2 regions of the Geobacter sp. AOG2 genome follow, and region 1 is predicted to be linked to the other one. Evidence: riboswitches for the same ligand, from Rfam matches in the RefSeq annotation. Region 1 holds a riboswitch; the other holds the start of a gene.
The links. Region 1 has a riboswitch for thiamine pyrophosphate ahead of thiS (sulfur carrier protein ThiS). Riboswitches for the same ligand answer to the same signal wherever they lie in the genome.

Region 1 (5,291 bases):
GGCTTTCGAGGACGGCGGCGAGATGGCTGTTTTTCAACAACCGCCTAAGGCTCGCCCCGCTCGCCCTCTCCGGAGAGCAGGACAATATCCACGCGGCGGTTCTTGGCGCGGTTTTCGGGGGTCGAGTTGTCCGTGACGGGGCGGAACTCTCCGTACCCGGTGGCGGATATCTTTTCGGGCTCCGCATCGTAGTATTTGAGGAGGTACTTGAGGACATTGGTGGCCCGGGCGGTCGACAGTTCCCAGTTGGAGGGGTACTGGGCGGTGCTGATGGGAACATTGTCCGTATGCCCTTCGATCCGCAGGGGATTGTTATACTGGGTCATGACCTCGGCAATGGTGTTGAGCAGTTCGTGGGCGCTCTGCTTGATCTGGGCCTGCCCGGAATCGAAGAAACCGGCCTCCTTGAGGCTGACGATCAGTCCCCTCCGGGTAATGGTGAGATTGACCTTGTTTTGGGCGCCTTGTTTCACAAGGTAGGCCTCAATGGAAGACTTTATCTGGCGGAAATCCTTGTCGTCGGCACGGGTGCGTGCCTGCCCGCTGCGGGCCCTCCCGGATGGGGCAACGGACATCTCCGGCTTGATGGTCGGTATGATGCTGATCGGCTTGGACTGGATAACGTTGATCTTCGGCGAAGGCGCGCCGGCGGTCACCATGCCGAAGGACTGTTGAAGCGACTGCATGACCTCCTCGACCTTCTTCTTGTCGGTCTGGGACATGGCATACAGGGTCGTGAAGACGGCAAACAGAAGGGTGATGAAGTCGGCGTAGGATACCAGCCAGCGTTCGTGATTGGCATGTTTTTCCGGTTCTTTTTTCAGTGCCATGGCTGGTTAATGGGCGCCTACGAAGGCTTTCAGTTTCTGTTCGATGAAGTGCGGGTTCTCGCCGTTCTGAATGGCGATCAACCCCTCCAGGATCATGACCCGCCGCAACACCTCTTCCTTCATGCGGATCTTCAGCTTGCTGGCTATGGGAAGACAGATGATATTGGCGGTCATCAGGCCGTAAATGGTGGCGACGAAGGCCACGGCGATGCCGGCCCCCAGCTTGGAAGTATCCGAGAGGTTGCTCATGACGTGGATCAGGCCGAGAACGGCGCCGATGATACCGATGGTCGGGGCGTAACCGCCGGCCGCCTCGAAAAACTCGACGCTGTGTTTGGTGTTGTCCTCGTAGGCCATGATGTCGGCTTCCAGGGTTTCCCGCAGTTTTTGCGGGTCAATGCCGTCGACCACCAGCGATATCCCTTTCTTGATAAAGGGGTCTCTGGCGGACTGGGCCTCCTGCTCCAGAGAGATGAGCCCGTTGCGTCGCGCCTTGGTGGCATAGTTGATGATGTCCTTGACCACCGCATCGTGATCGATCTTCGGCGGCAGGAAAGCGTTTTTGACATCCTTGAAGGCCTTGATAATGGCGGGAAGCGGGAAGCTCACGAACGCGGCGCCAAAGGTGCCGCCCAGAACGATCAGGGCGGCTGTCGGCTGGATCAGCGCCTTCATGTGCAGGCCTTCCAGCGCAGCACCGCCGAAAATGGCCCCGAATCCCATTAACAAGCCTATGAGTGTTGCGATATCCATATCCTAGAATTCCTGGCTGTGAAATGGACTGCGTTCGTGCTCTTCACGATTGTCGATGGTAAGGTTTCTGTTCAGGGTTGCACTGCGAAAAAGGCTTTTTTTGGCCTTTGTGAGGTACTTGCGTCCTATGGCATTTCCAGAGCGCCGTATGATCCTGGCGCGGAAGGCCACAACCCTGCTGATGATATCGGCGGCGGATTCCTTTACGATAAAATGATGGCCGTTGAAGAGCGTAATGACCGTATCGGGTGTTTCCTCTATACTGACGATGTGATCAGGGTTCAAATACATCGCCTGTCTGTCCATACGGGTCAGGAAAATCATAATACCACCGGAGATATGAATGTTTGTCTATAAATATCAAAAACGCTGTCAGGTCAAGAACTTTTTGCCTAAAGTTAGGGTGAGCACATTATTGCCCGCTACAAAAAGGCATCGATGGCCGGGAAGTCGATATAGCGTTCTGAGATTGAGTTGATCAGTTCGATTTTTTCCCGGTCCTCCGGTCCGATCTTTGAGACGTGTTCCCTGAGACGGTGGAAAACCTCCGAAGAGGTCTCCTCGATGCGGATATAGGGGATCTTGCTGTCGTCAAGGATTTGCCGGGTGATGAGCGACATGGGGGCATGGCCGCTGATGACCAGGCCGGCCAAACGTTTTCTGAAATCCGGTATGTGATGCAATGAAGAAGCGGTGACGATCAACTCATCCCGCGAACTGGTCACAATGAGCAGCGTGGAGTCTTCAAGGTGATCGATGACCCGCTGTGAAGATGCCGCCCCCAACTGGATGGTATGGCAAATACGGCTTCTGTCGTCGGGGTTCCCTTTGAGCGACTGTCCGAGCATTACAGCCACATGTTGCAGGGTCGGATGGGCCAGGATCGGATTATAGTCAAAGGCGCTTGTCACCAGGAGGTCGGTTCCGCTAAAGGCCTTCTTGAGGTAGGCAAGGGAGCGTTCGCGTTTTTCCGGCACCAGCTTGTTGACCATGATGACGCGGACGTCGGCCTTTTCCCGCTCATACAGCGCAAGGTTCAGTTCTACGGCGTCAATCACATTGCCGATGCCGCCGTTGGTAACCATGAGCACCGGTGCGCCCGCTATGGTGGCAACCTGGGCGTTGTTTGCGCCGACCACCGAGCCGACGCCGCCGTGGCCGGCTCCTTCTATGATCAGAAAGTCGTATTTTTGCTCCAGTTCGTGAATCGCCCCGGCGATGAGGGTGCGGGGTATTTCCGGGGAAATCTTGCCGTCCAGAAATTTTCTGGTCGAGCCGGGAGTGAGGGTCATGGGCGACATGAGGTGTGCGTCGCTATCCAGGCCGTAAACGCTGGCCATCATGGCGGCATCCATATCCATGGTCAGGCCGTTGTACTCGATGCATTTGGGGCCGAGCGGTTTCACGAAGCCGACCCGCTCATACTTTTTACGCGCCAGATGCATGAGCGACAGGCTGATGGTGGTCTTGCCGCAATGTTGGCCGGTGGCGGCTATGAATATCTTTTTACAGGCCATGAGTCTTTTTTCATCCTCTCGAAACCATGTCACTCCGGCTGGCTGCCGCAGAGACTTTGGTCATGCCCCTTCAAGAAACCGCAGGAAGTGCTCTTCACCGGCCTGGAAGCGCAGAAACCTTACCCCCATGCCGCTTTTCTTGGCCAGATGAAAGAGGTTTTGCGGTACCTTCTTTGCCCACATGACCCGCGCGTCAACCTGAATCAGGTTGTCATCAACGGTAAATTCGATTCTGATCCTGCTGTTGGGTGGGCAGACATTGGCGGTTCTGATGAACATGCCGGTCGTCGATACGTCCTCGCTGAATGCCACACGGCTTGCGCCGTCGATGCCGAAATGGACGGTCAAACGTTTTTTAAGCCGCCGTATAATTCTCTTTTCGGTCATTATGCCCTCAAACTGAAGTGCTTATTACGCAATGAAAGCGCCACGACTATACCACAAAACAACGGATGCGGGAGAAGATTTGAAAAGGTGGGGAATTTTACTTGCCACTTTCCCGGATTATGGCGGCATAAATTCAATTGACAGACCCGCGCCAATACACTAGGTTAATGTAAACGCTGGGGGAGTTTCGACTGAGAGCGGCAATGCCCGCGACCCTTAGTACCTGATCCGGGTAATGCCGGCGTAGGGAAGCGCAGACATCCGATGTTCCAAGCCGCTTCCGCGGCTTTTTTGCGTTTTAGGAGGCCGTTCAACAGCCTGTTCACGACCCGTGCAGTCAGTTCGTACCGGGCGCTGAAGGAGAAAACATGCACATTACACTGAATGGCGAGACCATCGACATCGCCGATGGCAGCACGGTCGCCGGCCTTCTGGAGCATCTGCAGCTGCCGCGTGAGCGGGTGGCGGTGGAGGTCAATCTGGATATCGTTCCCAAGGCGGCCTATGACGGTCACGGGTTGTCCGAGGGAGACAGGATAGAGATCGTCCACTTCGTGGGCGGGGGATAAAGGGCGGGTAAGGGTAACGGCGGGGGAAACCGTTCGCCGGAACCCCGTCCTGTAGTCAACACGGCAGCACAAGGAGAGGCTCTACCATGACAACCAAAAACGATACATGGACGATTGCCGGCCGCGAATTTACCTCACGCCTGATGGTGGGTACCGGCAAATACGCCAGCTTCCAGCAGACGGCCGAAGCCCTGGAGGCTTCGGGGGCCGAGATCATTACCGTTGCGGTGCGGCGGGTCAACCTGGACCGGAGCAAGGAATCACTCCTGGATTATATCGACCCCAAGAAATACACCCTGCTCCCCAACACCGCGGGCTGCTACACGGCCGACGACGCCATACGCACCTGCCGCCTGGCCAGGGAGGCGGGCATGTCGGATTTTGTCAAGCTTGAGGTGCTGGGAGACGAGAAGACCCTCTTCCCGGACAACGAGGAGTTGCTCAAGGCCGCCAGGATTCTGGTCAAGGAGGGTTTCACCGTACTCCCCTACACCAGCGACGACGTGATCATGTGCCGAAAGCTGGAGGATATCGGCTGTGCCGCGGTCATGCCGCTGGGTGCCCCCATCGGCAGCGGCCTGGGTATTCGTAACCCCTATAACATCAGGATCATTCTGGAAACGGTCAAGATTCCGGTGATCGTGGACGCCGGGGTCGGCTCGGCCTCCGATGCGGCCGTCGCCATGGAGTTGGGCTGCGCCGGCGTGCTTATGAACACCGCCATCGCCGGAGCCCAGGACCCTATTGCCATGGCCCGCGCCATGAAGCTGGCCGTGGAGGCGGGGCGGCTGTCCTATAAGGCCGGACGGATCCCCCGCAAGCTCTACGCGAACGCATCCAGCCCGCTGGACGGCATGATTGCCTAGTTTCCGCCCGGAAAGGGTTCTTTTCCGCCCATGCGGCGTCAATCTTCGGGCTTGCTTGTGCGGCGTACCGATGTACGCCTCCGCGCAATCCCTTGATTTCCTTGCCTGGACGAAAAATTCCTCCTTTCCGAATCGGAAACTGCTCGTTTCTAATTGTGACGCATTCACCCAAGGGCGTGACCGGTTGCGCCCCGATGATCTTTGTCGCATGTTTCCCGTGTCCCCATGAAACCAGTTGATTTTTCCCTGTACCTGATTACCGACCGCAGCCAGACCGCGGGCCGGCCGCTTGTGGACGTGGTGCGCGCCGCACTGTCCGGTGGGGTGCGCGCCGTGCAACTGCGGGAGAAGGATCTGCCGGATGATGAA
Region 2 (5,291 bases), 3.2 Mb from region 1:
GAAAAGCGATGCCGGAGCGTTCGGCCAAGACCTCCATGCCGGCCCGGATGGCCCCCTTGGCCAACTGGATCTGGCGGATGTCCCGTTGGGTGAGGAGCAGGAGCCGCCGGGCGTCCCGGTGGATGACGAAGGCACGCTCCCCGTCCTGTTCGACCACCCGCTGCCCCAGGTTCGAGGGGATCTCGTCGGCGCTGCGCAGCCGCCCCCCCGCTTCCAGGACACCATGGCCCAGCAGTTCCGTGACCAGCTCGATGGCCGCCGAACCGCAGATGCCCACCGGCTCGCGGCCGGCGATCGTCGCGATCTTCACCCGCTCTCCCTCGATGCGGATGGAGTTGACGGCCCCCGGCAGGGCGGCCATGCCGCAGGAGAGGTTGCCCCCCTCGAAGGCCGGCCCGGCCGCGGCCGAGGTGGCCCAGATGGTGTCGCCCGAGGTCAGGGCCATCTCGCCGTTGGTGCCCATGTCCAGGCAGAGGGTCGCCTCGCCCGGCGCCGCGCCGTAGAGGAAGGCGACCGTATCGCCCCCCACGAACCCGCCCGGCATGGGGAAGAGGTACACCTGGGCCGCGCCGTCCCAGCCCAGTTCTGCCGCCGTCACCGGTTTGCCGCCGGTGAACAGGGGACGATAGGGGGGAAAGGCCAAAGACTTCACCGGCAAACCCAACAGCAGATGTTGCATGGCCGGGTTTCCGGCGATGGCGGCCTGTTTCACCCCGCCCCAGGGGACGCCGCTCTCCGCGCACAGTTCATGGGCCAGACGCAGCAGTTCGGTGCGGATCAGGGCCGCCATCTCCTGTTGCGCCTCTTCCGAGTGCACCGCCGCGTCCAGGCGCGACACCACGTCGGCCCCGAACCGGCGCTGGGGGTTCATGCTGCCGGTCATGGCCAGCCGCTTCCCGGTGGCGCGGTCGATCAGGGAAGCGGCCAGGGTGGTGGTGCCCAGGTCCATGGCGAGTGCGTAATCGGGCATCAGACGATCTCGATGGGACGGGATTGCCGGGGGAGCACGAGGCCGACCTGCCGGGTAAAGATGCCGCGCCCAGGGGCTTCGGCCAGGAAACGCTCCGCATCGCCGGGCGCGAGCGAGATCAGGAGCCCGCCGGAGGTTTGGGGATCGAAGAGCGGCAGAAGGTCCTCGTCGGTGGCGTTGCGGCCGCTCACCAGGGGGGCGTAGTGGTCCCGGTTGCGGTAACAGCCGGCCGGCACCATGCCGTCGGCGACCAGCCCGGTCACCCCGGACATGAGGGGAATGGCGTCGAGCCGCAGGCGGATGCTCGCCCCGGCGCCCTGGGCCATCTCGCTGCAATGGCCGATCAGGCCGAAGCCGGTCACGTCGGTGGCGGCGGAGGCGTTGCACTCCCGCATCAGCTCCGCGCCCGCGCGGTTGGAGGTGGTCATCCAGGCGGAGGCGTCGGCCGCCGCCCCCTCCGGGGCCATCTCCCCCTTGATGGCGGTGGAGATGATGCCGGTGCCCAGGGGCTTGGTCAGGAGCAGCACATCCCCCGGCCGGACGGTGGAGTTGCGGATGATCCGGCCGGGATCGATCAGGCCGGTCACGGAGAGCCCGTACTTCAACTCGTCGTCCTCCACCGTATGGCCGCCCACCAGACAGACCCCGGCCTCTTTCAGCACGCTGTTGCCCCCGGCCAGGATCTCCCGCAGGATTTCACCCGGCAGGGAACAGGCGGGAAAAAACACCAGGTTCATGGCGGTCACGGGGCGGGCGCCCATGGCGTAGACATCGGAAATCGCGTTGGTGGCGGCGACGCGGCCGAAGGTGAAGGGATCGTCCACGGGAGGGGTGATGATATCGGCCGTCTCCACCAGGGCGCACTCCGGCCCGATCCTGTAGACCCCGGCGTCGTCGGAGGTCTCGGGACCTACAAGAAGGTTTTCGTCGCGGTAATCCCAAAGCCCGTCCAGGGCTTTCGCCAGGCCCGCAGGACCCAGTTTCGCGGCTCAACCGGCGGCTTTTACCAACTGCGTCAGTTTGATCATGGCGTTCCTTTGCTTGGGTGGTGGGGGGTTGGGGATTTTATGGGACTTATGGGATTTTATGGGACTTATGGGATTTTATGGGACTTATGGGATTTTATGGGACTTATGGGATTTTATGGGACTTATGGGATTTTATGGGACTTATGGGACTTATGGGATCAATGGGAATGGGACTAATGGGAATTTATAGGACCTATGGGACACCTATAATTCCTATTAGTCCTATAATTCCTATTAGTCCTATAATTCCTATTAGTCCTATAATTCCTATTAGTCCTATAACTCCTATTAGTCCTATAACTCCTATTAGTCCTATAACTCCTATTAGTCCTATAACTCCTATAACTCCTATAAGTCCTATAATCCCTATAAGTCCTATTAAACCCCTCCCCCCCTCACTTCAAATAAACCCTGGGCACCCGTTTGCTGATGCCGCAGAAGATCTCGTAGGGAATGGTGCCGGCCAGGGCCGCCAACTCCTCGGCGTGGATGCAGTTCCCCGCCCCGTCGTCCCCTATCAGGACCACTTCGTCCCCCACCGCCACGCCGGGGATGTTGGTCACGTCCAGCATGATCCAGTCCATGCAGACCGTGCCGGCCACCCGCGCCCGCTGCCCCCGGATCAGCACCTCGCCCCGGTTGGTGAGGGCGCGGGGGTAGCCGTCGGCGTAGCCCACCGGCACGCTGGCGATCAGGGTCCGTCCGGGGGCGGTGAAGCGGCGGGCATAGCTGATGGTCGTGCCCGGCTCCACCCATTTCAGCATGGCGATGCGGCTTTTGAGGCGCATGACCGGCCTCAGGTCCAGTTTCCCCTGAAAATCGGGCGACGGGATGGCGCCGTAGAGCACGATGCCGGGACGGGCCAGATTGCAGCCGGCGTTATCCCGAAGCAGGGCGGCGGCGCTGTTGGCGATGTGGATATACCGCGGGGAAAACCCGGCCTTGCGGGCCTCGGCGACCACCCAACCGAACCGCTCCGCCTGGGTGCGGGTAAAGTGCTGGCCCGACTCGTCCAACTCGTCGGCGCTGGCAAAGTGGGAAACGATCCCCTCCAGGGCGAGGTGGGGCAACTTTTTCAGTTCGCTCAAAAACGCCGGGGCCTCGGCATAGGTAATCCCCAGACGCCCCATGCCGGTGTCGATCTTGAGGTGGACCTGGGCCTTGCGGAAGAGTTTTCCGGCGGCCTGGTTGAGGGCCTGGGCCTGCTCCAGGGTAAAGAGGGCGGTGGAGATGTTGTAGCCGATGCATTTGCGTTCCTGGCCGGGATAGACCCCGCCCAGGAGCAGGATCGGCTTGTCGATGCCGCTCTTGCGCAGTTGGATCCCCTCGGCCAGGAAGGCGACCCCGAAGGCGTTCACCCCCAGGGCCTCCAGCTCATGGCTGATATCCATGAAGCCGTGACCGTAGGCGTCGGCCTTGACCACCGCCAGGATCTCGGTCCGGCGGGGGATGGCGGCGCGGATGACCTCAAAATTATGGCGCAGGGCGTCAAGATTGATCTCGGCGAATGTGGGGCGGCTGTCGTACACGACCGTGGTGCTCCTTTTCCGGGTACTCTGTCGTCAGATGATGAAAGAAAGGGTCCGCCACGGTTATTACCATGTCCGCCGCCGACTGTAAAGGGGTGGGTGCCGACAGGACGGAGGAGGGAAACACCCCTCATGGTTAACATGATTGACAGAATCGGTTAAATCCAGTACCGTAGACAGAATTACAAGGCCCTGGGGGAGTTCGCAAGAACTGAGATGATTCCTTTGGAATCAGACCCTTTGAACCTGATCCGGTTAATCCCGGCGTAGGAAAGCGGCTTGCACGACTGTTCATCTTCTATGAACCCGGCCGCCTGTATCATGACAGCGCGGCCTTTTTTATCGCGAGGGAAACCATGGGCGAGTGCAGCAGACAGTTTCGTCTGGTCATCAACAATACGGCGCAGGCATTCCCGCCGATAGCGGGCGTTTACCTGATCACCGACCAGGGGGACAACCTGGTGGAACGGGTGCGGACCGCCCTCGTGGGCGGCGTGTCGGCGCTCCAGTACCGCGCCAAGGACAAAAGCCGCGAGACGCTCCTGGAAGAAGGGCGCGCGCTGAAACAGCTCTGCAAGCGCGCCGGGGTGGTCTTCATCGTCAACGACGACATCCACCTGGCCAGGGAACTGGATGCGGACGGCGTCCACCTGGGACAGGACGACGGCGGCATTGCCCAGGCGCGGGAGATACTCGGGTCCGGCAGGATCGTCGGCAAATCGACCCACGATCTGGACGAGGCCTTTCAGGCCGAGCGGGAGGGGGCCGATTACATCGGTTTCGGCGCCATGTACCCGACCGACAGCAAGGTCGTCTCCCACATGCCGGGCACCGGCGGCCTCGCCGCCATCCGCGACCGGATCAAGCTCCCGGTGGTGGCCATCGGCGGCATCACCACCAGCAACGCCTGCCGGGTGATCGACGCAGGCGCCGACGCCGTGGCGGTGATCTCGTCGGTCCTGTCCAGCCACCGCCCGGATATCGCGGTCGCCGAATTGAAACTGCTCTTCAACCGCACCTGCCCCTATCCGCGCGGCTCGGTCCTGACCGTGGCCGGCAGCGACTCGGGAGGCGGGGCGGGCATCCAGGCCGACATCAAGACCATCACCCTCCTGGGGAGCTATGCCGCCAGCGCCCTGACCGCCCTGACCGCCCAGAACACCCGGGGGGTCTCGTCCATCCACGGCCTCCCCCCCTCCTTTGTGGTGGACCAGATCGCCACCGTGCTGGCCGACATCCCGGTGGACGTCATCAAGACCGGCATGCTGCACACCGCCGCCATCGTCTCGGCCCTGGCCGAACTGCTGACGGAGCGCACCGTCTACATCCCGCTGGTCATCGACCCGGTCATGGTCTCCAAGGGGGGCACGACCCTGCTGGACCGGGACTCGATCCGGGTGGTCCTCGACCAATTGCTGCCCCATGCCTACCTGCTGACCCCCAACATCCCCGAGGCCGAACGCCTTTTGGGGAGAGCGATCCGCTCCGAGGCGGACATGGAGCAGGCCGCCCGCGATCTGCACGCCCTGGGCCCGGCCAACGTGTTGCTCAAGGGGGGGCACCTCACCGGCCGGCAATCCATCGACATCCTCTTCGACGGCTACGAATGCCGGGAGTATGCGGCGGAGCGGGCTTTCACCAGCAATACCCACGGCACCGGCTGCACCTACGCCTCGGCCATCGCCGCGTTCCTCGCCCAGGGAGAACCGCTCAGATGCGCCGTGGAAAAGGCCAAGGAATACATCACCGACGCCATCCGCCTGT

Region 2: it holds a riboswitch for thiamine pyrophosphate, as region 1 does, so the genes downstream of both, thiD (bifunctional hydroxymethylpyrimidine kinase/phosphomethylpyrimidine kinase) here and thiS (sulfur carrier protein ThiS) in region 1, are expected to answer to the same signal.

What each region holds. Positions count from the first base shown of each region.
Region 1 covers NZ_BLJA01000001.1:440,072-445,362, forward strand. Annotated here, with positions in the region: gene LDN12_RS01945 (OmpA family protein) at 45-830, opposite strand; gene LDN12_RS01950 (flagellar motor protein) at 837-1,583, opposite strand; gene LDN12_RS01955 (flagellar FlbD family protein) at 1,587-1,907, opposite strand; gene LDN12_RS01960 (AAA family ATPase) at 2,006-3,100, opposite strand; gene LDN12_RS01965 (PilZ domain-containing protein) at 3,161-3,487, opposite strand; TPP riboswitch at 3,656-3,754, shown strand; gene thiS (sulfur carrier protein ThiS) at 3,856-4,056, shown strand; gene LDN12_RS01975 (thiazole synthase) at 4,143-4,922, shown strand; partial or broken gene thiE (thiamine phosphate synthase) at 5,148-5,291, shown strand, end outside.
Region 2 covers NZ_BLJA01000001.1:3,689,731-3,695,021, reverse strand. Annotated here, with positions in the region: gene LDN12_RS16800 (ASKHA domain-containing protein) at 1-970, opposite strand, end outside; gene selD (selenide, water dikinase SelD) at 970-1,998, opposite strand; gene alr (alanine racemase) at 2,394-3,527, opposite strand; TPP riboswitch at 3,712-3,817, shown strand; gene thiD (bifunctional hydroxymethylpyrimidine kinase/phosphomethylpyrimidine kinase) at 3,884-5,291, shown strand, end outside.